DNA from 2 places in the Synechococcus sp. W55.2 genome. Region 1 is predicted to be linked to the other one. Evidence: predicted binding sites of a transcription regulator. Region 1 holds the regulator's gene; the other holds the start of a gene.
What was found. Region 1 encodes NtcA, which controls nitrogen genes in cyanobacteria. Its sites were predicted from a motif close to GTANCNNNNGNTAC; they were not measured.
Positions count from the first base shown of each region.

Region 2: a site for NtcA is predicted at 4,282-4,295, ahead of NW828_RS09210 (circularly permuted type 2 ATP-grasp protein). Genes of this name have one in related genera too.

Region 1 is NZ_JANSHM010000002.1:66,726-76,750, reverse strand. Features, by position in the region: gene treZ (malto-oligosyltrehalose trehalohydrolase) at 1-718, opposite strand, end outside; gene NW828_RS01040 (prolyl oligopeptidase family serine peptidase) at 821-2,884, shown strand; gene eno (phosphopyruvate hydratase) at 2,881-4,164, opposite strand; gene ntcA (global nitrogen regulator NtcA) at 4,403-5,077, opposite strand; gene NW828_RS01025 (M61 family metallopeptidase) at 5,351-7,201, shown strand; gene NW828_RS01020 (hypothetical protein) at 7,273-8,580, shown strand; gene NW828_RS01015 (hypothetical protein) at 8,611-9,498, opposite strand; gene psbV (photosystem II cytochrome c-550) at 9,820-10,025, shown strand, end outside.
Region 2 is NZ_JANSHM010000041.1:10,655-20,679, reverse strand. Features, by position in the region: gene NW828_RS09225 (CocE/NonD family hydrolase) at 159-1,811, shown strand; gene NW828_RS09220 (DUF6761 family protein) at 1,910-2,170, shown strand; gene NW828_RS09215 (glycosyltransferase family 39 protein) at 2,387-4,189, shown strand; gene NW828_RS09210 (circularly permuted type 2 ATP-grasp protein) at 4,367-5,824, shown strand; gene NW828_RS09205 (gamma carbonic anhydrase family protein) at 5,846-6,406, opposite strand; gene NW828_RS09200 (alpha-E domain-containing protein) at 6,423-7,427, opposite strand; gene NW828_RS09195 (hypothetical protein) at 7,421-9,331, opposite strand; gene moaC (cyclic pyranopterin monophosphate synthase MoaC) at 9,325-9,876, opposite strand; gene NW828_RS09185 (Tic20 family protein) at 9,969-10,025, opposite strand, start outside.

The DNA of each region.
Region 1 (10,025 bases):
CGTCGAAGTTGAGGGCATCCCCCCAAGGGGTGTGGTACTTGTCGGTGAAGTAGGGGCCAAAATCCCGCAGGTAGTTCCCCTCCGGCCCCAGGTGGTTGTAGACCACATCCAAGATGACGGCCAGGCCCTGCTGATGGCAGGCGTTCACCAACGCTTTCAGGCCCGCTGCTCCCCCATAGCTAGTCTGCACGGCATAGGGATAGACGCCGTCATAGCCCCAGTTGCGCTCCCCTGGAAACTGGGCTACCGGCATCAGCTCCAATACGTTGACCCCCAGCTCCACAAGTTGCGGCAGGCGAGGAATGATGGCGGCAAAAGTGCCCTCCGGGGTAAAGGTGCCCACGTGCAGCTCGTAGAGGATCCACTGGGAGAGAGGGATCCCCTTCCACCCCTGATCCTGCCAGTCAAAGTGGGGATCCACCACCCGCGAGGGGCCATGGACGCCGTAGGGCTGGCAGCGGGAAGCGGGATCTGGCCGCTCCACCACCCCCACTGCGGTGTGCAGGCGGTAGAGGTAGTCCACCGGCCCAGGCGGGATCCCCTCCACCTCCCCCTGCCAGTAGCCCTGCTCATCTTGGGTCAGAGGGATGAGCCGTCGGACGGGGCTAGTCAGCTTTAGCTCGACTCGTTCAACCAAAGGCGCCCAAACCGAGAAGCGATAGCGGCCCTCGCCCAAGGGATAGGCGCCAATTCGTCCAACTGGGGAACGCGGAAGCACGAAACCTGTCTGCACAACTCGGCTTCTACTATAGCGAGGCTTGCCCCCCGGCGGTTTTAGGCTTCTGCCATAGTGGAATTGACCTTTTGCTGCTCCGTCTCTATGCTCAACTACCCTCCTAGCTATCCGGATCCCACCGTTGTCGACATCTACCACGGGCAGCCGGTGCCGGATCCCTACCGCTGGCTAGAGGATCTAGATTCGGAGCGGACGCGGGCCTGGATTGAGGCGCAAAACCAGCTTACCTTTGACTACTTGCAGCGAATCCCGGCGCGGCAGCGGCTCCTGGAGCGCCTAACCCAGCTCTGGAACTACGAAAAATACAGCCAGCCTTTCAAAGAAGGGGGCCGCTACTTCTACTTCAAAAACGACGGCCTGCAAAACCAGAGCGTTCTCTATACCCAAGAGAGCCTGGAGGCCGAGGCCCGGGTTTTGCTAGATCCCAACACCCTTTCCGAAGATGGCACCGTGGCCCTTTCGGGCATTGCCATCAGCCGCGATGGGCGCTACTTGGCCTATGGCCTCTCCCGCTCCGGCTCCGACTGGCAAGAATGGAAGGTGCGGGACATCGAAACCGGCGAGGATTTGCCGGATCACCTCCGCTGGGTCAAGTTTTCCGGGGCGAGCTGGACGCTGGATGGGCAAGGATTTTTCTACAGCCGCTACGACGAACCGGCCCCCGGCAGCGAATACGAAAGCGTCAACTACTTTCAAAAGCTCTACTACCACCGCCTGGGCACCTCCCAGGCAGAAGATGTTTTGGTCTATCACCGCCCCGACCAAAAAGAGTGGGGCTTTGCCGGCGGGGTTACTGAAGATGGGAATTACCTCATCATCTCCGTCTGGCGGGGCACGGATCCCAAAAACCTCATCTTCTACAAAGACTTGCGGGATCCCCAGTCTCCTGTAGTAGAGCTCATCCGCGAGTTTGAGGCCGAATACAGCTTCGTGGGCAACGACGGATCCTGCTTTTGGCTGTTGACGGACTGCCAAGCTCCTCGGCGGCGACTGGTGGCGATTGACTTGGAGCAGCCCGACCAGGTGCAGGAGGTGATCCCCGAGGCGGAGGAGACCCTCCAGGGGGTTAGCTTGATCAACAATCAGTTTGTGGCCTTCTACCTCAAAGACGCCCACACCCAGATCAAGACCTTTGCTTTAGACGGTAGCTACCTAGGAGAAATCCCGCTGCCCGGGCTGGGATCCGCCAGCGGCTTTGGCGGCAAGCGCTACGACACCGAGACCTTCTACACCTTCACCAGCTTCACCACCCCACCCACCATCTACCGCTACGATTTCACCAGCGGCACCAGCACCCTGTTCCGTCAGCCCCAGGTGGATTTCAATCCCCAGGCCTACGAGGTGCAGCAGGTGTTCTACACCAGCAAAGATGGCACCCGCATCCCCATGTTTCTTGTCCACCGCCGCGGCCTGGCTCGGACAGGGGATCACCCCACCCTGCTGTATGGCTACGGTGGCTTTGGCATCTCTCTTACCCCCAGCTTTTCAGTGGGCCTGGTGGCCTGGCTGGAGATGGGAGGGGTTTACGCCCAGCCCAATTTGCGCGGCGGCGGCGAATACGGGGAGGCCTGGCACCAGGCGGGCACCAAGCTCAACAAGCAAAAGGTGTTCGACGACTTCATCGCCGCGGCTGAGTGGCTAATAGCCCATGGCTACACCAACCCCTCCAAATTGGCCATCTCTGGTGGCAGCAACGGCGGCCTCTTGGTAGGGGCTTGCCTGACCCAAAGGCCGGATCTCTTTGCGGCAGCCCTGCCCGCCGTGGGGGTGTTCGACATGCTGCGCTTTCACAAGTTCACCATCGGCTGGGCCTGGATCTCGGAGTATGGATCCCCGGAGAACCCGGAGGAATTCAAGGCCCTCTACGCCTATTCCCCTCTGCACAACCTCAAGCCCGGCACTGCCTATCCCGCCACCCTGATCACCACCGCAGATCACGACGACCGGGTGGTGCCCGCCCACAGCTTCAAGTTTGCCGCTGCCCTGCAGGCAGCCCAGGGGGGATCCCAGCCCATCCTCATCCGCATCGACACCAAGGCAGGGCACGGGGCCGGCAAGCCCACCAGCAAGCTGATTGAGGAAGCTGCCGACCGCTGGGCCTTTTTGGTGCAGGTGCTAGGGATCCCCTGGGACGGAACGGGAAGTTAGCGAGCTCTAGGACCCAGGCCCACCCGACCGGCATAAACTGCCGCTTCCCCCAGCTCGTCTTCGATGCGCAGCAGTTGGTTGTACTTGGCAATGCGCTCGCTGCGGCAGAGGGATCCGGTTTTGATCTGCCCGGCACGGGTGGCCACCGCCAAGTCGGCAATGGTGGTGTCTTCCGTCTCGCCAGAGCGGTGGCTGATGATGGTGCGAAAGCCGGCTTGAACTGCCAATTGGATGGCCGAGACGGTCTCCGTCAGGGTGCCGATTTGGTTGGGCTTGATCAAAATGGCGTTGGCGGCGGCGCTGTCGATACCCTTTTGCAGGCGGGTCAGGTTGGTTACAAACAGGTCATCTCCCACCAGCTGTACCCGGGATCCCAGTTGAGCGGTCATGGCTTGCCAACCGGCCCAGTCTTCTTCCGCTAGCCCATCTTCAATGGAAAGGATGGGATAGTTGGCCAGCAGTTGCTGGTAGTAAGCCACCATATCAGCCGCGCTGTGGGCTTTGCCCTCAAAGTGATATTGCCCATCCTGCAGCAGCTCGTTGGCGGCCACATCCAAGGCCAAGGCGATATCTGCTCCCGGTTTGTAGCCTGCCTGTTCAATAGCCGTCATCAGCAGATCCAAAGCCGCCGCATTGGAGTCGAGATCAGGAGCAAACCCCCCTTCATCCCCCACACCGGTGGACAGCCCCTTCTGCTGCAGCACTTGTTTTAGTACCGCAAACACCTCAGCCCCGTAGCGCAGCGCCTCGCGAAAGCTGGCCGCTCCAATGGGCACAAGCATAAATTCTTGAATATCGACGTTGTTGTCGGCGTGGGCGCCGCCGTTGAGCACGTTCATCAGCGGCACCGGCAGCAGGTTGGCAAAGGGCCCCCCCAGGTATTTGTAAAGAGGCAAGCCCACTGCTTCCGCAGCCGCTTTGGCTGTCGCCAGAGAAACTGCCAAAATAGCGTTGGCCCCCAGGCGGGACTTGTTGGGGGTGCCGTCCAGGTCGATCAGCAACTGGTCAATACGGGCTTGGTTGAGGGCATCTTCTCCCTGCAGCTCCGACTGGATGGGGCCAAGGATGTTTTCCACCGCCCTCAGCACACCCTTACCGCCGTAGCGTTTGGGATCCCCGTCCCGCAGCTCATGGGCCTCGAAGGTACCGGTCGAGGCACCGCTGGGAACCTGCGCCAAGCCCGTTGCTCCATTGGCTAGACCCACCAGGGCTTCTAGGGTGGGACGCCCTCGCGAGTCGAGGATCTCATGGGCGGTAATCCACTCGATGGCTGTTTCCACAGTTACACCTCAGCAATTGGCTAGATAGCTCTGGCCAAAGCCAGATCCCCCCATAGACTAGTGGATTCTTGCCCGCGATCCGGTCAGCTTCCAGAAAACTTTAAGTCTGTCCTTCGGGCACAGAGATTCTTCAAGGCTGCAGCAGTAGATTGAACATAGGCCGGCCAGAGCTTCAACCAGCCGTCGAGCGGGGTTTGCCTGGGCAAGGTGCTGCTCAGGAAGTGTTCTCCTCTTCCTTCTAGGCAAAGCGATGGCTCAGCCGCATCGGGTCGTGTACGGTGATCTTCTTCTTGTGAATGGAGATGTACTTCTTCTTGCGCAGCTCTCCCAACAGGCGGGTGATGGTGACGCGGGTTGAGCCAATGGCCTCGGCAATGGCCTGGTGAGACAGCTTGAGATCGATGGTGACCCCATCTGGGCCAGGCACCCCGAAATCGCGACAGAGGATCAACAAAAAGCTGACCAGACGGGATCCCATGTCGCGATGAGCCAGCGTCTCGATCATCATCTCCGTTTGCAAAATGCGGGACGACAGGCTTTTAACCAGCAACATGGCCAGTTCGGCGTTCTCCTGTAGGGATTTCTCCACCTGCTCGATCGGTAGAGAGAGTAACTCGGTAGGTGTAAAAGCCACCGAGTGATAAAAGCGGTCGGAGCGCTGTCCCGTGATAAAGGAGAGCACGCCGAAGATGCTGTTTTCGCGCAGGAGGGCAACGGTGATTTCCTCTCCCATTTCGTAGACCCGCGAGAGCTTAACGGCTCCCTTTACCAAAAAGTAAACCCGCTCCGCCGGATCCCCTGGAAAAAAAATGGTCTTCCCGCGCTCGAACGTTTCGATAACCGGAGGATGGTGAGGGCCTCCCAATTGCTTGAAGGCTGTGATCAGAGATTTTTCCGCTACGGCCACCGCCATACTCATCAACCTTTTAAGGTCAGTTTATACCTAAGATCAACCTACTAAGATCAATCTAGAAGCATTAGGCTAGGTTGCAACCCATTGACTTCAGAATCTACGAGGATACCAAGATTTACCCTAAAGTAGAAGGTTCTGCCTAGGTATCTTTGTAGCACGCGCTACATTTTTAAGTCTCGTTGCTGCTCTCCAGCCAAAGGCAGAGGTTAGGATAGGAGCCATTGCCGCTGGGGGCTGCGCCAGCCCTTGGCAGTAGAGGGTAGGGTGGGTTCTATGGGGATCCCGGAGGTTACTGGTGCTGCACCTTCTCAACTGAGCCGCCAGCATTTCACAGTGCGGATGCCGGATCCGGCCAATCACCTGCTGGAGGTGGAACTGCAGATCCAAGAGGTGGATCCAGAGGTGCCTTTGCGGCTGCGACTGCCGGTGTGGACGCCGGGATCCTACCTGGTGCGGGAATATGCCCGTCATGTGCAGGAGTTTCAGGCGGCAACTGAGCAGGGGATCCCTTTGGACTGGCGGAAGGTGGACAAGAACACCTGGCAAATCGATCCGCCGGGTTCTTCTGCTGTGAAGGTGTGCTACCGGGTCTATGCCTATGAGCTGACGGTGCGCACAAACCATCTGGATTTGACCCACGCCTATTTCAACGGGGCAGCGCTGTTTCTCTACGTGCCCGGTCGCGAGCGGGAACCTTACACCTTGACGGTGATCCCCCCCCAGCCCGATTGGCACATCGCCACCAGTTTGCGGCCCTTGACCTCTCCTTCTGAGGATCCCACTTCCGGCCAGTCTTTTGTGGCGGAAGACTACGACGAGCTGGTGGATAGCCCGGTGGAGGTGGGCCTGCATCGGATGCAATCGTTTGAGGTGGAAGGGATCCCGCATTACCTTGTGGTTTGGGGGTCGGGCACTCTGGATGTCGATCGGGCCGTTGCCGATGCCAAGGCCATTGTCGAAACCACAGCCGCATTTTTTGGTGGGCTACCCTATGACCGTTACTGGTTTATCGTGCATTTGTCGCCGGGAGGATTTGGTGGCCTTGAGCACAAGTACAGCACCACCCTTCTTTACTCTGGGCTAGAGCTGCATCAGCCAGAGTCCTATCGTCGGTTTTTGGCTCTGATGGCCCACGAGTTGTTTCATGCCTGGAATGTCAAGCGTCTGCGTCCGCTGGCATTGGAAAAGATCGACTACAACCAAGAAAACTATCTGGAATGCCTGTGGTTTTGTGAGGGAGCGACCAGCTACTACGAAAATGTCATCTTGTTGAGGGCAGGGATCCTCAGTGCCGGCGATTTTTTAAAAGTTCTTTCCGAACAGATTGGTCGCTTGCAGCGTACTCCGGGCCGGGCCGTGCAATCGCTGCGGGAGTCCAGCTTCGACACCTGGATCAAACTCTACCGCCCCCACGAAAACACCCTCAACAGCCAGGTTTCTTATTACTTAAAGGGGGCTTTGGTCTGTTGGCTGCTGGATCTGCACATTCGCCACCTTTCCGGCGGTCGGGGATCCCTGGATACGGCTTTGCAGGATCTGTGGCAGCGCTTTGGTCGGTCAGAGAAGGGCTACAGCGACCAAGACTTGCGGGAGGCGTTTGAGCGGGCAGCCGGTGCCGATCTTGGCCGGTTTTTCTCCGCCTATGTGGAAGGCACGGAAGAGCTGGATTACAATGCCTACCTACATCCTTTTGGCCTCACCCTCAAAGCCCAATTCAGCCGCCCCAACCCCAGCCCTTACTTGGGCCTCAATTTCAACGGCGAGGGCAATCGCATCAGCGCAGTGGAGATGGGATCCCCGGCGCAAAAAGCAGGCATCTGGGCCGGCGATGAGCTGGTGGCCCTGGATGGGTTCAGGGTGAGCGCTGCCAACTTGGCGGAACGCTTGACGGCCTATCAGCCCCACCAGATCATTTGTTTGAGCGTTTTTCAAGCCGATCAGTTGAAACATTTCTGGATCCCGTTGGATCCCCCTCGGCCTGATGTCTATAGGTTGGAGGTGTTGCCTGAACTGACTCCTGCTCAAGAAGCTCTTCAGCAAGGCTGGCTGGGATCCCTTGTCGGCGCCCAGCTTCGGTCAGAGGCAGGTCCCCATCTGCTTGAAAATTCACCTATCTCCTCCTAGCATGTTGAGGCAAGCAGGTAATCCAGTTAACTGGAAAGAAAAGTAACAGCAGCAGAGGACAGGAGTATCTGATGGACTTAGTTTTGGTTTTATTGATTGGGGCAGCTGTTGGTTTCTCGGTAGGCATTTACGTTGCTCGCCAGTATGGGGCCAGTCCTAAACTGGAAATCTGGAAACGAGAGATTTTCAGAGATATATCTTCGCAGCTAAGCCAACACAGCCAAAAACTCAACGACCCGGACAAAGCACTCATCAAGTTGAGCGAAGGATTGGTAGACAAGATTTCTCAAAAGTTACAGGAAAAGTTACAGGCCGTCCAAGCTACCCTTGAAGAGTTTAAATTTCGCCTTGCTGACAGCCAGCAAAGCTTGCTACAGGACTGGGTCAGAGACCTTCTACAAGCTATATCTGTAAAGTTGGCCGAACATGGCCAGCAACTGAACAATCAGCTAGCTATTCTGGAAAATCTAGTGGAAGAGGCCAAAGATATTTATCGGCAACTACGGGTTACTATTCAAAGTTCTCATGGATCCGAGATATGCCCAACTGCAAATCAGGACTCCCAGAATGAGCAGGTTACTCAGGTCATTGGTAAAGCACCAGATCCTGAGACACCAGACGAAGTACTAAGAGACAAGGATGGGACAGCTACTGTTGATATATCAAAGATAGAGTCGTTCTTAAACTCAAAAAACATAAAGATAAAAAGCATAGCTGTGGGAGAGAAAGAGGGAAAGCTAGACCAAATAGCTACCTTTATGGGCAGCCGATACTCTTTTATCAAGAGATTTTATGGAATGGTTAAGTCAAATATGAATAGCGGCAGTTCTTTCTCCCTAAACCTTAGAGACGAACCTCCACAAGTAATCAGTTTAACTTGCAAAGTTGCTAAGGAGTTACACGGCATCGCATTTTTGGAAGAGTACAGATACTCTAAGGCACCCAAATGCCTCTTGGAAGCAAGACCCAGTAGGTCGCCTCAGGCGCTGAATTTTCTGGCAGGGAACTGGCTGGAAAGATATGTTAGGGGCACGCTGATCCGCCTTGTTGCGGCTCACACCAAAAAGATCAGTTTCTCTTACGTCGCGAATGCCCAAGTTACTTTATCGAATGGAGCCGATTTTGAGATGGATCTTTTCTTCCATATCAATGATAAATTCTACTGGGTGGAATCGAAGACAGGTGGGTACCAAGATAAAATACGGAAATACTCCGAAATCGCTGATGAACTCGGTCTTCAGGGAAGCCAAGCTTTCATAGTTTTAACTGATGTTAGTCAAGATACAAGAAGTAGTCTATCTTCCCTCTATCACCTGTCAGTGATTGGCGTCGATGAGGTTGAGTCTACCTTTGATGGGATCCTGAAAAGCCATCTCTGAAAGTCTGAAAAAGTCCCCAAGAGCATCGGCTCAGGCCACAATCTTGACGGCTTGCTCCATACACCACCAGGGATCCTCCGCAAAAGCTGGCATGGGAGTGCTGCCTGCTTTGCCCAGAATGGCCAGCCGGACTTCCCGATCCAGGCGGGATCCGGCCCCGTAGGGATCTTCTGAGGGAGGTTCCAGCCGTTGCCCCAGAGGGGGCATCACCATAATGCCTGGCTGCATGCTGGTGCTGCTGACCCAGATTTTGAAGCGATCCACCGCTACGTCTGTTCCTTCTGGCAGCTGCATCTGCAGCAGGTAGCGGGGGCCAGAGCCAATCAGCAGGCTCTCGTTGGGGCGTAAACGGGCAGGCAGATCTGGTTGATAGGGGTAAACCAAATCCACGCTGTACCGCCGCTCGTCAAAGACGGTGACATAAACATGCACTGGAGTGGGGGCTCTGTTTCTCAAGGCAATGGCCAGGTTGCGGCCTGCTTGGATTTGCACTTTCCCTTGGGGATCCCGCGGCAGGGGGCTCACTTCGGCAGGGTCAGAGCTGCTGGCCGGGGTTTCCAGTTGGAGAAATTCCACTTCCAAGATGCTGCTCAGCGCATCGCTGGCAGGTTGCAGGTTCAAAAGATTACCAAAAGCAGCCACGTGCTCCAACAGCCGCACCAGCTTGCGAGGCAGGGCCAGTAGCTTCTTCACCGGGATCCGGAAGGCCGCCAGAGCCACCTCTTCCCCCCGCCGGTAAAAGTGATAAGTGGCATCGGGCAACAGCTCTACCCGCAAGTCCGCTGCTTCCGGGTCTGCGTAGGTCAGAAGCGGTGAGGCCGGCAAGGCCGCCAGCAAATCGGCAACGGGCATTTGCACTTGACTGGGATCCGCACAGGTGAAAGCCACCCGCAACGGCTGGAATCGGATAGAGGACATGGGGAAAACCTGGAACGGAGTCTGCCGTATTCTCCTGCTCTGAGGTTGCCAGGCAAGCAAGCCAAGCTCTATATTACCTGCTCATTACCTGCTCAGTTCTCTCGACTGGGCTGTGGCCAAGTCAGCTCTCGGCCAACAGACTCCCAACAGGCCATAGCTCCGTAATCAAACTTAACACCAAAGGCAAATGGAACCATTGGGAAACTATCCCGGATCCCATCTGCAAATGATCTCTTAATGGTCTATTCTTGATCCTGTTGTCGGGTTTGTGGCTGGAGTGGAGCCCACCTCTCCTCTTTCTAGGCTGATCTACGGAGAACCATGTTTAGCAAAGCTTTTTCTTTTCAGAAGGTGTTTGCGCCAGCGCGTCGTCGGTTGCTTGTCCTGCTGTTGGCTGCGTTGATGGCTGGGTTTGGCTGGGGTCTGGCTCCAGTGTTTGCAGCTAGGGATATTCCTGCAGTGGCTCTGTCGCCAACTGAGTCTATTACCTTTACCGAAGCCCAGTTGGCCAAAGGGAAGAAGCTATT
Region 2 (10,025 bases), on a different contig from region 1:
AGGGGGCTGCGTTTGCGCCAGCAGGCCGGAGATCAAGGGCAATACCAGGGAAGGGGCTCAAACTCTGGTGGGAGTTTCTCCCTCTCATAAGGGCTTCTGTTTTATCTTAGGAAGAATCCACCCAGGGATCCCTTAGGTTGTCCTTGGTTGGTATCCCTTTGGCAAGATCCGCTAGCCCAACCCAGGCCATGTTGCCCGTTCGCCCCCGCGAAACTGTTTCCATGTTCACCCGCGACGGGATCCAACTGGACGCGGATGTCTATCGCCCGCAAGGGGAGGGGAGCTACCCGGTTTTGCTGATGCGGCAGCCCTATGGGCGGGCCATTGCCTCGACGGTGGTGTATGCCCATCCCAGGTGGTATGCGGCCCAGGGGTACATTGTGGTCATCCAGGATGTGCGCGGACGGGGAACTTCCAAGGGATCCTTCTACCCTTTCCGCCATGAGGTGGAAGACGGGTTTGACGCCGTCAATTGGGCGGCTGCCTTGCCGGGGAGCAACGGCGTAGTGGGCATGTACGGCTTCTCTTATCAGGGCATGACCCAGCTGTATGCGGCTTCTACCCGTCCCAGCGCCTTGAAGGCCATCTGCCCGGCGATGCTGCCTTACGATCTCTATGCCGATGCCGCTTACCCAGGGGGGGCCTTTGCCTTCTACAACAACCTCAGTTGGGCCTTGCAACTGGAGACCGAAGGGGCGCGTCTCAGGGGGGATGCCAATGCCTACCAGGCGCTTTTGAAAGCTGCCCGCAATCTCCCCCTCTACGACCCTATCCCCCTCAAGCCGGGGGTGTTGCAGCAGTATGCCCCCCAGTCCTATTACTTCGACTGGCTGGAGCACAGCGAGCCGGATGAATACTGGCGCAAGCTCTCTCCCCGTCTAGAGGTGGTGGATCTGCCGATGCTACACATTGCCGGCTGGTTTGACAGCTACCTGAGTGGCAGCCTGCGCCTCTACAAGGAAATGAGCGCCCGCAGCCAGAACCCTCAATACCTGATCATCGGCCCTTGGATCCATCTCCCTTGGGGGCGCAAAGTGGGGGCGTTGGACTTTGGCCCAGAGGCTGTCAGCCCCATCGATCGGCTGCAGGTGCGCTGGTTTGACCAGTTCCTCAAAGGCAAAGATACAGGGATCCTCCAGGAGCCGCCGGTACGCCTGTTCGAGATGGGATCCAACCGCTGGCGCGGCTTTGATGCTTGGCCTACCCCTGAGCCAAAAGCTTTTTACCTACACAGCACCGGCTTGGCTGCCCTTTCAGAAGCAGAGGGATCCCTTCGCCCTGAACCCTCGCCGACGCAACAATCGGATACCTTTGTTCACGATCCCTGGCGACCGGTGCCGGCCTTGGGGGGCCACCTAGTTCAGCCTGCCGGGCCGCAAGAGCGCTCCGCCCTCGACTGCCGCACCGATGTCCTGACCTATACCACTCCGCCGCTGCAAGCCGAGCTGGTTCTGGCCGGGGACATTGCTGTGGAGGTGTACGCGGAGGCCGACAGCCCCAGTTTCGATCTTTGCGCTGTGCTCTCGGTGGTAAGGCCCGATGGGCAGGTGTATAACTTTTCCCAAGGCTATTGTCGCCTACGGGATCCCCAGCCCAGTACCCCCATTCTGATTCCCTGTCAGCCCACCTGTATTCGCATTCCTTGCGGTCATGCTCTGCGCCTCAGCCTTAGCGCGGCTTGTTTTCCGGCCTATCCTGTCAACACAGGCACGGGAATGCGGGAAGAGCGGCTGATTGAGGCCCGCATTCTCACCATCACTCTCCGCAGCGGTGGCGAGACGCCTTCGCGGCTGCACCTGCCCATGGCTTGAAGCCAAGAAGAGACCAAGCTTCGGGATCCCGTTCGCAATCCCCGCTTACAAGGAGACACCAAACGTTAGGATAGAAACAGGCAGGGCAAGGGAACACCATGTTGCAAGACCCAAAGTTGATCCGGCACTATCAGGCTTTGACCGATGCTCTGGTGGATACCTGGCAGCGGGGCTACCGGCGCACCGATGAGCTACGTCTGCTGGTGGATGGCTACCTGCTGGCCTTGCGAACTGGCAAACAATTGGAGCCCTTCGAGATCTATCGCATTGAGGACGAGGTCAACCGCTTCCTCTACGATCCGTCCAACTTCATAGATCCGGAATTGGAGCCAGAGGCGGAGCCAATGCGGGGTTATTGATTTTGTGAATCCCTGTTGGCGATCCCTAGAACAGGTGGGGCAAAGTTTTGATTCCAACCTTTTCTGATCTCCCCTCGCCCCTTGGGAGAAAGACTAGGGGGGAGGGCGCTGACTGAGTTCTGGTTTTGTCGAGCATCTTGCGCCTGGTAGGCTGAGAGGGATCGATTCGTTCCTGATTCCAGTCGTATCGGTTCTATGGCGGTTTGGGATAGGGTGATGACCTCCCGGCATCTGCCCCTGCTGGGATCCGGCTTGGGCTTGGGGGTAGCCCTGATCCTCTGGTACGGGGTGTTTGGCTACCACGTGCTGCAGATTGGCCTCTGGCTGCTGAGCATCCTGCTGGTGGGGTTGTATTGGGCGCAGTTTTCCCCGGCTCAACCCCCTTGGGATCCGACGCGGCTGCGCTGGCGACAGGAGCTGCTGCACCTGGCTCTGCTGGCGCTGGTCTTTGCTCCGATTTACCTCTACGACCTGCCCAACATCCCTTTTCAGATCAATACTGACGAGATTGTGATCACCTCCATGGCCCGTCGCGCCTCAGGGGTGCGCTATCCCGATATCTTTGGGCTGATGCCGGAGTATTTCTATTTCCCCCGCTTCATGTTCAGCCTCTTCGGCGGCCTGACGCGGCTGATGGGGGGAGTCACGCTGCTCAATGTGCGCACGGTACATGCCGCCTTCGGGGTCGTCACCATTCTGGTGGCCTACGGGTTTTTTCGGGCATTTTGGGGATCCCGGCTGGCTTTGGCGGGGGCGGCCCTCTTGGGATCCAACCACGCCTTGCTGGGCATCAGCCGCATGGCCATGCGGGAAAACCTGATTGTGCTGGTGGAGTGTGCGGCCCTGGCCTTGCTCCTCAAGGGCGTGCGGGAAAAAAATCCCCTGTTGCTCTATCTGGGGGGAGGAGCGGCGGCTTTCTCCCTCTACGGCTATTTGCCGGGGCGGGTGGTGATCCTGCTGGGGTTGCTGTTTGGAGTTCTGTACCTGCTCCTGGGCCGGGAGGATCTCCGAGGAGAAAACAAGCAAGCTAATCCCCTCTGGGTCCTGGCTAAGCTGACGGTGCCGGCGGCGTTGGGTTTTTTTCTGGTGGCTGGGCCCATTCTGGTGGCTACGGTCACAGCACCCGCGGTGAGCGCCGAGTACTCTCGCCAACAATTTCTCTTTTTCCCGGAAGGGCGGGCGTTACAACAGATGTGGGTGAATGCGGCTACGCCAGAGGAGGCGGTCTGGCGCAACATCTTCAACGGCCTCAGCATGTTCAACGACCGCAGCCAACACGACCGAGGCTACATCTATCCCAACTATGGCCACGCTTTTGTGGATCCCTTGACGGGGGCTTTGATCTGGCTGGGGCTGGGATCCGGCCTCTACCGCCTTTTCAAGAAGCGCAGCCAGCCCCACGACTGGCTCTGTATCGGCAGCTTCCTATTTCTCTACCTGCTGTTTAGCTTGGCCATCACCAAAGCCCCCAACTACACCCGCCTGCTGGTGATCCTGCCCTTTGTAGCCTATCTAACCTTGGAAGGGATCCAAGTGCTGGCAGGTCTCCTGGAACGCTGGGGATCCCGGGCCGGGAGTTGGCTGCCGGCGGCGGCGATGGCGGGGGCAATCCTGCTGATTGGGGGGTGGAACCTGGCCATTTTTGGAGACTTTGTCCACAAAGGCTGGACGCAGGGCAACGATGTGGGGGCCACCGGGCGCTATGTGGCAGCTCGCCAAATGGATCCCGACTACCGCTTCTATCTGGCGGCTAGCACTGCCTACCCCTATTTCAGCTGGGGAGAGCCTATCTACTGGCAAAGTTGGATTCAATTTTTTGCTGGGCCGGAGCAGGAGGTGAAGGTTTTTTCCCCAGAGACGTTGCCCGGCCAAGACCTAGAACCGCCGTTTACCCTGTTCACGAATGAGGCAGTATGGGATCAGCAGGGGGCAGAGCTGCAACGGCGCTTTCCCAAGGGGCAGTTGCATCGGATCCCTGCCGAGCGGGGGCTATGGGCCTTTGAGGTGGCGGATCCCTAGAGCTCCCCCCCTGGTTTGGCCAACCCACTGTTCGCGGGACGGAGTCCTTTCGCGTCAGCGGGACGGAGTCCTTTCTTTTTACCAGGCTAAAAGTAGCTGAAAGCACACTATGCAGATCCAGAGCCGCCAACAGTAGAAGAAGTAGAAGAAGATGATAGCGTTCCAGGGATCCCAGACGTGCGTTTTGATGCCTACGACCCGGGCGAGGGGTTTTACGACGAGCTGTTTTTGGGGCGTAACCAGCCCCGTCCTGAGGCGATCCCGTTGATTGAGCGCATTCATTCTCTGGAAGAAGGGGAACTGCAGCAGCGGCAAGCGGCAGCACAGGCGGCCCTCTTTCAGATGGGGGTGACCTTCAACGTCTATGGCGATAGCCAGGGCACAGAGCGAATTTTCCCCTTTGACATTATTCCCCGTATCGTCTCAGCTTCCGAGTGGCAGCGGCTGGAGAAGGGTCTCAAGCAGCGCATCCACGCCCTCAACCTGTTCATCGACGATGTCTATCACGACCAGAAGATCCTTAAGGATGGGGTGATCCCTGCCGAGCTGATCGAAACGGCCAAGGGATTTCTGCGGCCCTGTGTGGGGCTCAACCCGCCGGGGAGAATTTGGTGCCACGTCACCGGCACCGACCTGGTGCGGGATCGGGACGGGACTTGGTACGTGTTGGAAGATAACCTGCGCTGTCCGTCGGGAATCTCTTATGTGCTGGAAAATCGGCGGGTGATGAAAAGCACCTTTCCCTCCCTGTTCAACACCATGGGGATCCGCCCGGTGGACGACTACCCTAGCCATTTGTTGGATACTCTGCTTAACCTGGTGCCGCACCTAGCCAACCCAACGGTGGTGGTGCTCACCCCCGGCATCTACAACTCCGCCTACTTCGAGCATTCTTTCCTCGCCCAGCAGATGGGGGTGGAGCTGGTGGAAGGGCGGGATCTGGTGGTGGCCGATGGCTATTTGCAAATGCGCACCACCAAAGGGCTGCAGCGGGTGGATGTGATCTACCGCCGCATCGACGATGACTTCATCGATCCCCTTGCTTTTCGCCCCGATTCTCTACTGGGGGTTCCGGGCCTGTTTGAGGTCTACCGGTCGGGGCGGCTGGCGATTGCCAACGCTTTGGGAACAGGGGTGGCGGACGACAAGGTGATCTACGCCTATGTGCCGCAGATGATCCGCTACTACCTGGGAGAAGAGGCCATTTTGCCCAACGTGCCCACCTACCTCTGCTGGGATCCCAAGGATCAGGCGTATGTGCTGGAGAACCTCGACAAGCTGGTGGTGAAGGCAGCCAACGAGTCGGGTGGCTACGGCATGTTGATGGGATCCCAGGCCACACCGGAAGAGCGGGCTGCTTTTGCCGAGAAAATCCGCGCCCAGCCGCGCAACTACATCGCCCAACCCACCCTGTGCCTTTCTCGCGTGCCCACCTTGGTGGATCGGGGAGAAGGCCCCCGTCTAGAACCCTGTCATGTGGACTTGCGGCCCTACATCCTCTATGGCAAGGACATTTATGTTCACCCAGGGGGGCTGACCCGCGTCGCCCTCAAGAAGGGATCCCTGGTGGTGAACTCCTCCCAGGGGGGCGGCAGCAAAGATACCTGGGTGCTCTGTGTGGATCCCGGCTGTTGAGAGACGGCTGGCAAAATAGGCTCAAAGTCGCTCGCCCGAACCTCTGCTCCACCGGCCAAAGCGGCTGGCATGTTGAAGCGCCAGATCCACGTAGTGCTGAGCGTGAAGGCGCAGTTGCTCAACCTCTTCCTCGGTGAGGGTGCGGATAACCTTGGCCGGGATCCCCGCCGCCAAAGAGTGGGGTGGCACAGACCGGGTGACCACTGCTCCAGCTCCCACCATGCTGCCCGCCCCGATGGTGACCCCGCTCAAGAGAACGGCCCCAATCCCGATCAGACATCCCCCCTCGATGTGGGCACTGTGGATGACCGCTCGATGGCCTACGGTCACTTCCTCGCCAACCAGGGTCGGCTGTCCGGGATCCCCGTGCAGAATGGCTCCATCTTGGATATTGCTGCGGCGGCCAATCACAATGGGCGAGAGATCCCCCCGCAGGATAGCCCCGTACCAAATGCTCACCGCTTCCGCAAGTTGGACATCGCCGATCAGTGTGGCATTGGCGGCAATAAAGGCTGCCTCATCTACTCCCGTCGGCTGCCGATCCAGCCCAATTGGCCAGGTGTCCTGTTTTTCTCGTTGCATTTAGAGTCGAGGCCGTTCATGTCAGTTGGGCTTGACGTTGAGAGAGTAGAGGGGATTCAGACGGTTGCAAGGGGCGAGTGGCAAAGAAAGTTTCGTAGATGCAATCGCCAACGTGGTTCATTTGTAGCTGCAATTTGTCGAGAAACTCATGTAAGCCCTGCTCCATAATGTCGTCGATGGTTAGGTAGTCCAGCTCAGAACGCAGGCGGCCCAAAGCTCGCTCGCTGGGATCCCGCCAGGTATCGGCTGGGGTGCCGGTGATCTGGTGCAGGGATCGATCTGCGTGAATAAGACAAAACTGAATGGAGCGGGGAAATTGCCGATCCAAAATCAGGAAAGAGGCCACCTCTCTGGGATTGATGCGGTGCTGGCGGCTGTATTTCCGGTACATTTCATAAGCACTGGCCGACTTCAGCAAAGCAATCCACTGCAACTCATCCAAAGCCGTACCCACATACTGCAGAGAGGGCAGCAAAATAAAATACTTAACGTCCAAAATGCGCGCCGTTTTGTCCGCCCGCTCCAAAAGACGGCCAATCTGGCCAAAGTGCCAACCTTCCCCGTGGGTCATGGTGGCATCCATCACCCCGGCGAATAGGTGACTGGCCAGCTTCACTTCCGTGAAAAAATCATGGAGCTGACTCAGGTGGGGGCCTTGCTGAGCCGCTTCTTTGACCATCAAATAAAAGCGGTTGACCCGCTCCCACATTTCTGAAGAAATGACCTCCCGCACAGAGCGGGCATTTTCCCGCGCCAGCCGCAAACAGGAAAGGATGGAGTTGGGGTAATCCCTATCAAAAGCCAGGAACTGGATGACCGTTTCTTGGGTCGCCTGGCCATAACGCTGGTAAAACAGCTCCTGATCCCCAGTGGTGTAGACAATGGGATCCCACTGCTGAGCGGTGCCGCTGGGCGAGTCGAGAATCAGGTTTAGGTTGACATCGATAAAGCGGGCGATGTTCTCGGCGCGCTCCACGTAGCGGTTGAGCCAGTAGATGGAATCGGCCACGCGACTCAGCATGCTGTTGCCTCCTCTGGAGTGTCTTGTCTCTGTGCTCCGTTCAAATTCAACAAACGAAGCAGCCGCCGCAGCTTCACCAGCAGCACCCCCGTCAGGCCGGTCAAGATCCACCCCATCCACTCGGCTGCAGTACCCAGATAGCGCACCTGCACGCGATGATCCCCCGGTGGGATCCGCACCTGCAACAGCCCCACTCCGCTGTGCTCAGCAGACGTGAGGCGACCATCCACCTGTACCCGCCAAGCGGGGTAGTAAAACGTGCGCAGGACTACCCATCGATCCTGAGCAGTGGGGTTAACGGCCCGAAAACGACGGTAGCCATAGCGCCACTGCTCCACTTCCAACAGTGGCTCCAGATCGCTTTGTTCTCGTCCAAAGTTCACCATGTCGCCTTGCCACCGCAGCAGCGGATCCACCTCTGGGGGCGGCATGGGCAGCGTTGCCTGGCGAGGCCGGTACTCCAGCACATCCACCAGCGCCAGCCCATCGGGAAAGATCCAGTGCCAGTGAAGAAAAGCGATGCCCGGTCGCTGCTGGGGCTCATTGGGAAATGGCTTGGCTGCAGACAGCTCTTGAAAAGTTTGGATGGTCTGGGGGTCAAACCTGGCTCTGGACAAGACCTGCCAGCCCTGCCAGCTTTGTATCCCCATGGCCAGACCTATCCCCACAATCAAGAGGATCCTCAAGCCCTTTTGTCCCCACCCCCAGGCGGCCAGGGATCCCAACAGCCAGGGCACGGTTACCGCCGTCACCGCCATCCAGCGCCAAGAAAACTGAATGCGCCGCAGGGGCAAAATCCACTCGTAGAGCCAACCCAGCAGATCCGTCATCATCAGCAAGGCCACCAAGCTGGCCCCCAAGCTGTAGAGCAGGATCGCTTTGGCCAGGGGAGCATGGGATCCCAAGGCATCAAAGGACTCCGTCTCGTCAGCGCGAACGGAATGGATCGGGGTCATCCCCCTTGTCCTGCGGGCCAGCCATTCCCAGAAAACCAGGATCCCAGCACCCAAGACAACGGCTACCATCCAGAGCCAGTACCCTACCAGGCCGCTTTCAAACCAGTGCTGCGTCAGTTGCGGCTGGAGCCGGGTCAGCCCACTCACCATCAAACGATGTTGGGGCATGTACTCTTCGACGAAATTGACGAAGTCCACCTGGACAAAGCGCTGATCCCAAAAGGCTGGCAGCAGATAAAACGCCGCCCACCCCAGCCCCAGCCCAAACCCCAAGTAGCAGCGCCCCACCCTGGGCCAGAGGGGATCCCAGCGGCCCAGCACCCACGGCAGGGGCAGCCAAGTTAGCGTAAAGACCAGCAAAGTGGGCAAGTGAGATAGGGCCAACAGGCCGTAGCTAATGGCTAAGGCCACAATCGGCCAAAGGGACTGGGGCCGGCAGATCACCTGGACTGAGGCCCAGAAAATCCAGGGAGAGACAGCAATGGCCCACACTTCCCCCATTGCCCCCCGTTGGTAAATATCCACCAGCCAATAGGGGCCGGCCATACCCGCCAGAGCCAAAACCAGAGCCCAAGCCCAGGGGATGAGTTGCCGGAGAAGGGCATACAGCCCTGCGCCAAAGACTGCCATCGCCAAGCCCATGCTGGCCACCAGGGATCCGGGCATATCCAGCTCCAGCAGGCGAAACGGCAAAGGGGCCACCATGCACAGAGGGGGATAAAAAGCAAAGGTGGGATTGCCGTAGCCGAAGTTGGAATACTCCAGCCAGCGGGGGTAGAACTGCCCGCTGAAAAACTGTCGCTGATACTGAAAGGCCCAACTGAGGTTGAAGTGAGTGGAGTGAGTCATGGGATAGCCCTGGCGCAGCATGGGCCAGAGCAGCACCCCAATGCCCACCAACAACCCTAGCCCAACACCCCTCTCTGGTTGTTGCAAAGCTTTCAGCATTTCTCGGCGTTGTCCCCATCCTCTACCTCGAAAGGCCCAGACTTCCCCCCATACTTGCGCAACAGCCGGATGTTTTCGATCACCATCGTCTTCTCCAAGGCCTTGGCCATGTCGTACAGGGTGAGGGCAGCCACCGAAACTGCTGTCAAAGCCTCCATCTCCACCCCTGTTTGGGCGTTGGTTTTCACTGTAGCGGTGATCAGAAAGCCGGGCAGATGGGGATCCGGATTCAGATCCACGGTGACGCTGCTCAAGGGGAGAGGATGACACAGCGGGATCAGATCAGCGGTGCGCTTGGCAGCCATGATCCCAGCCAGGCGGGCCGTTTCCACCACATTCCCTTTGGGCCCTTGACCAGCCAGAATAGCCTGCAAAGTCGTTTCTGACATGCGTACTTGTCCTTGGGCAGTGGCCAAGCGGGCAACCATGGGCTTGTGTCCCACTTCCACCATTTGTGCTCGGCCAGAGGCGTCCAGGTGGGTGAGGGCTTGCCCAACAAAGGACTCTGTCCTGCTGGCGCGACTAGAACTCGAATCCGATGGCACCCCGGCCTCCCACAATCCTTGAGAGCTGAAGAGTTGGCTTAAGCTCCGATGAGGTCGGCAAATCGGCAACCAGACCCGCAGGGACTTGACAACTAGTAGCGAATCCAGGCATAGGCGGCATCAGAGAGCACCGGCACCTCGGCGTAGTG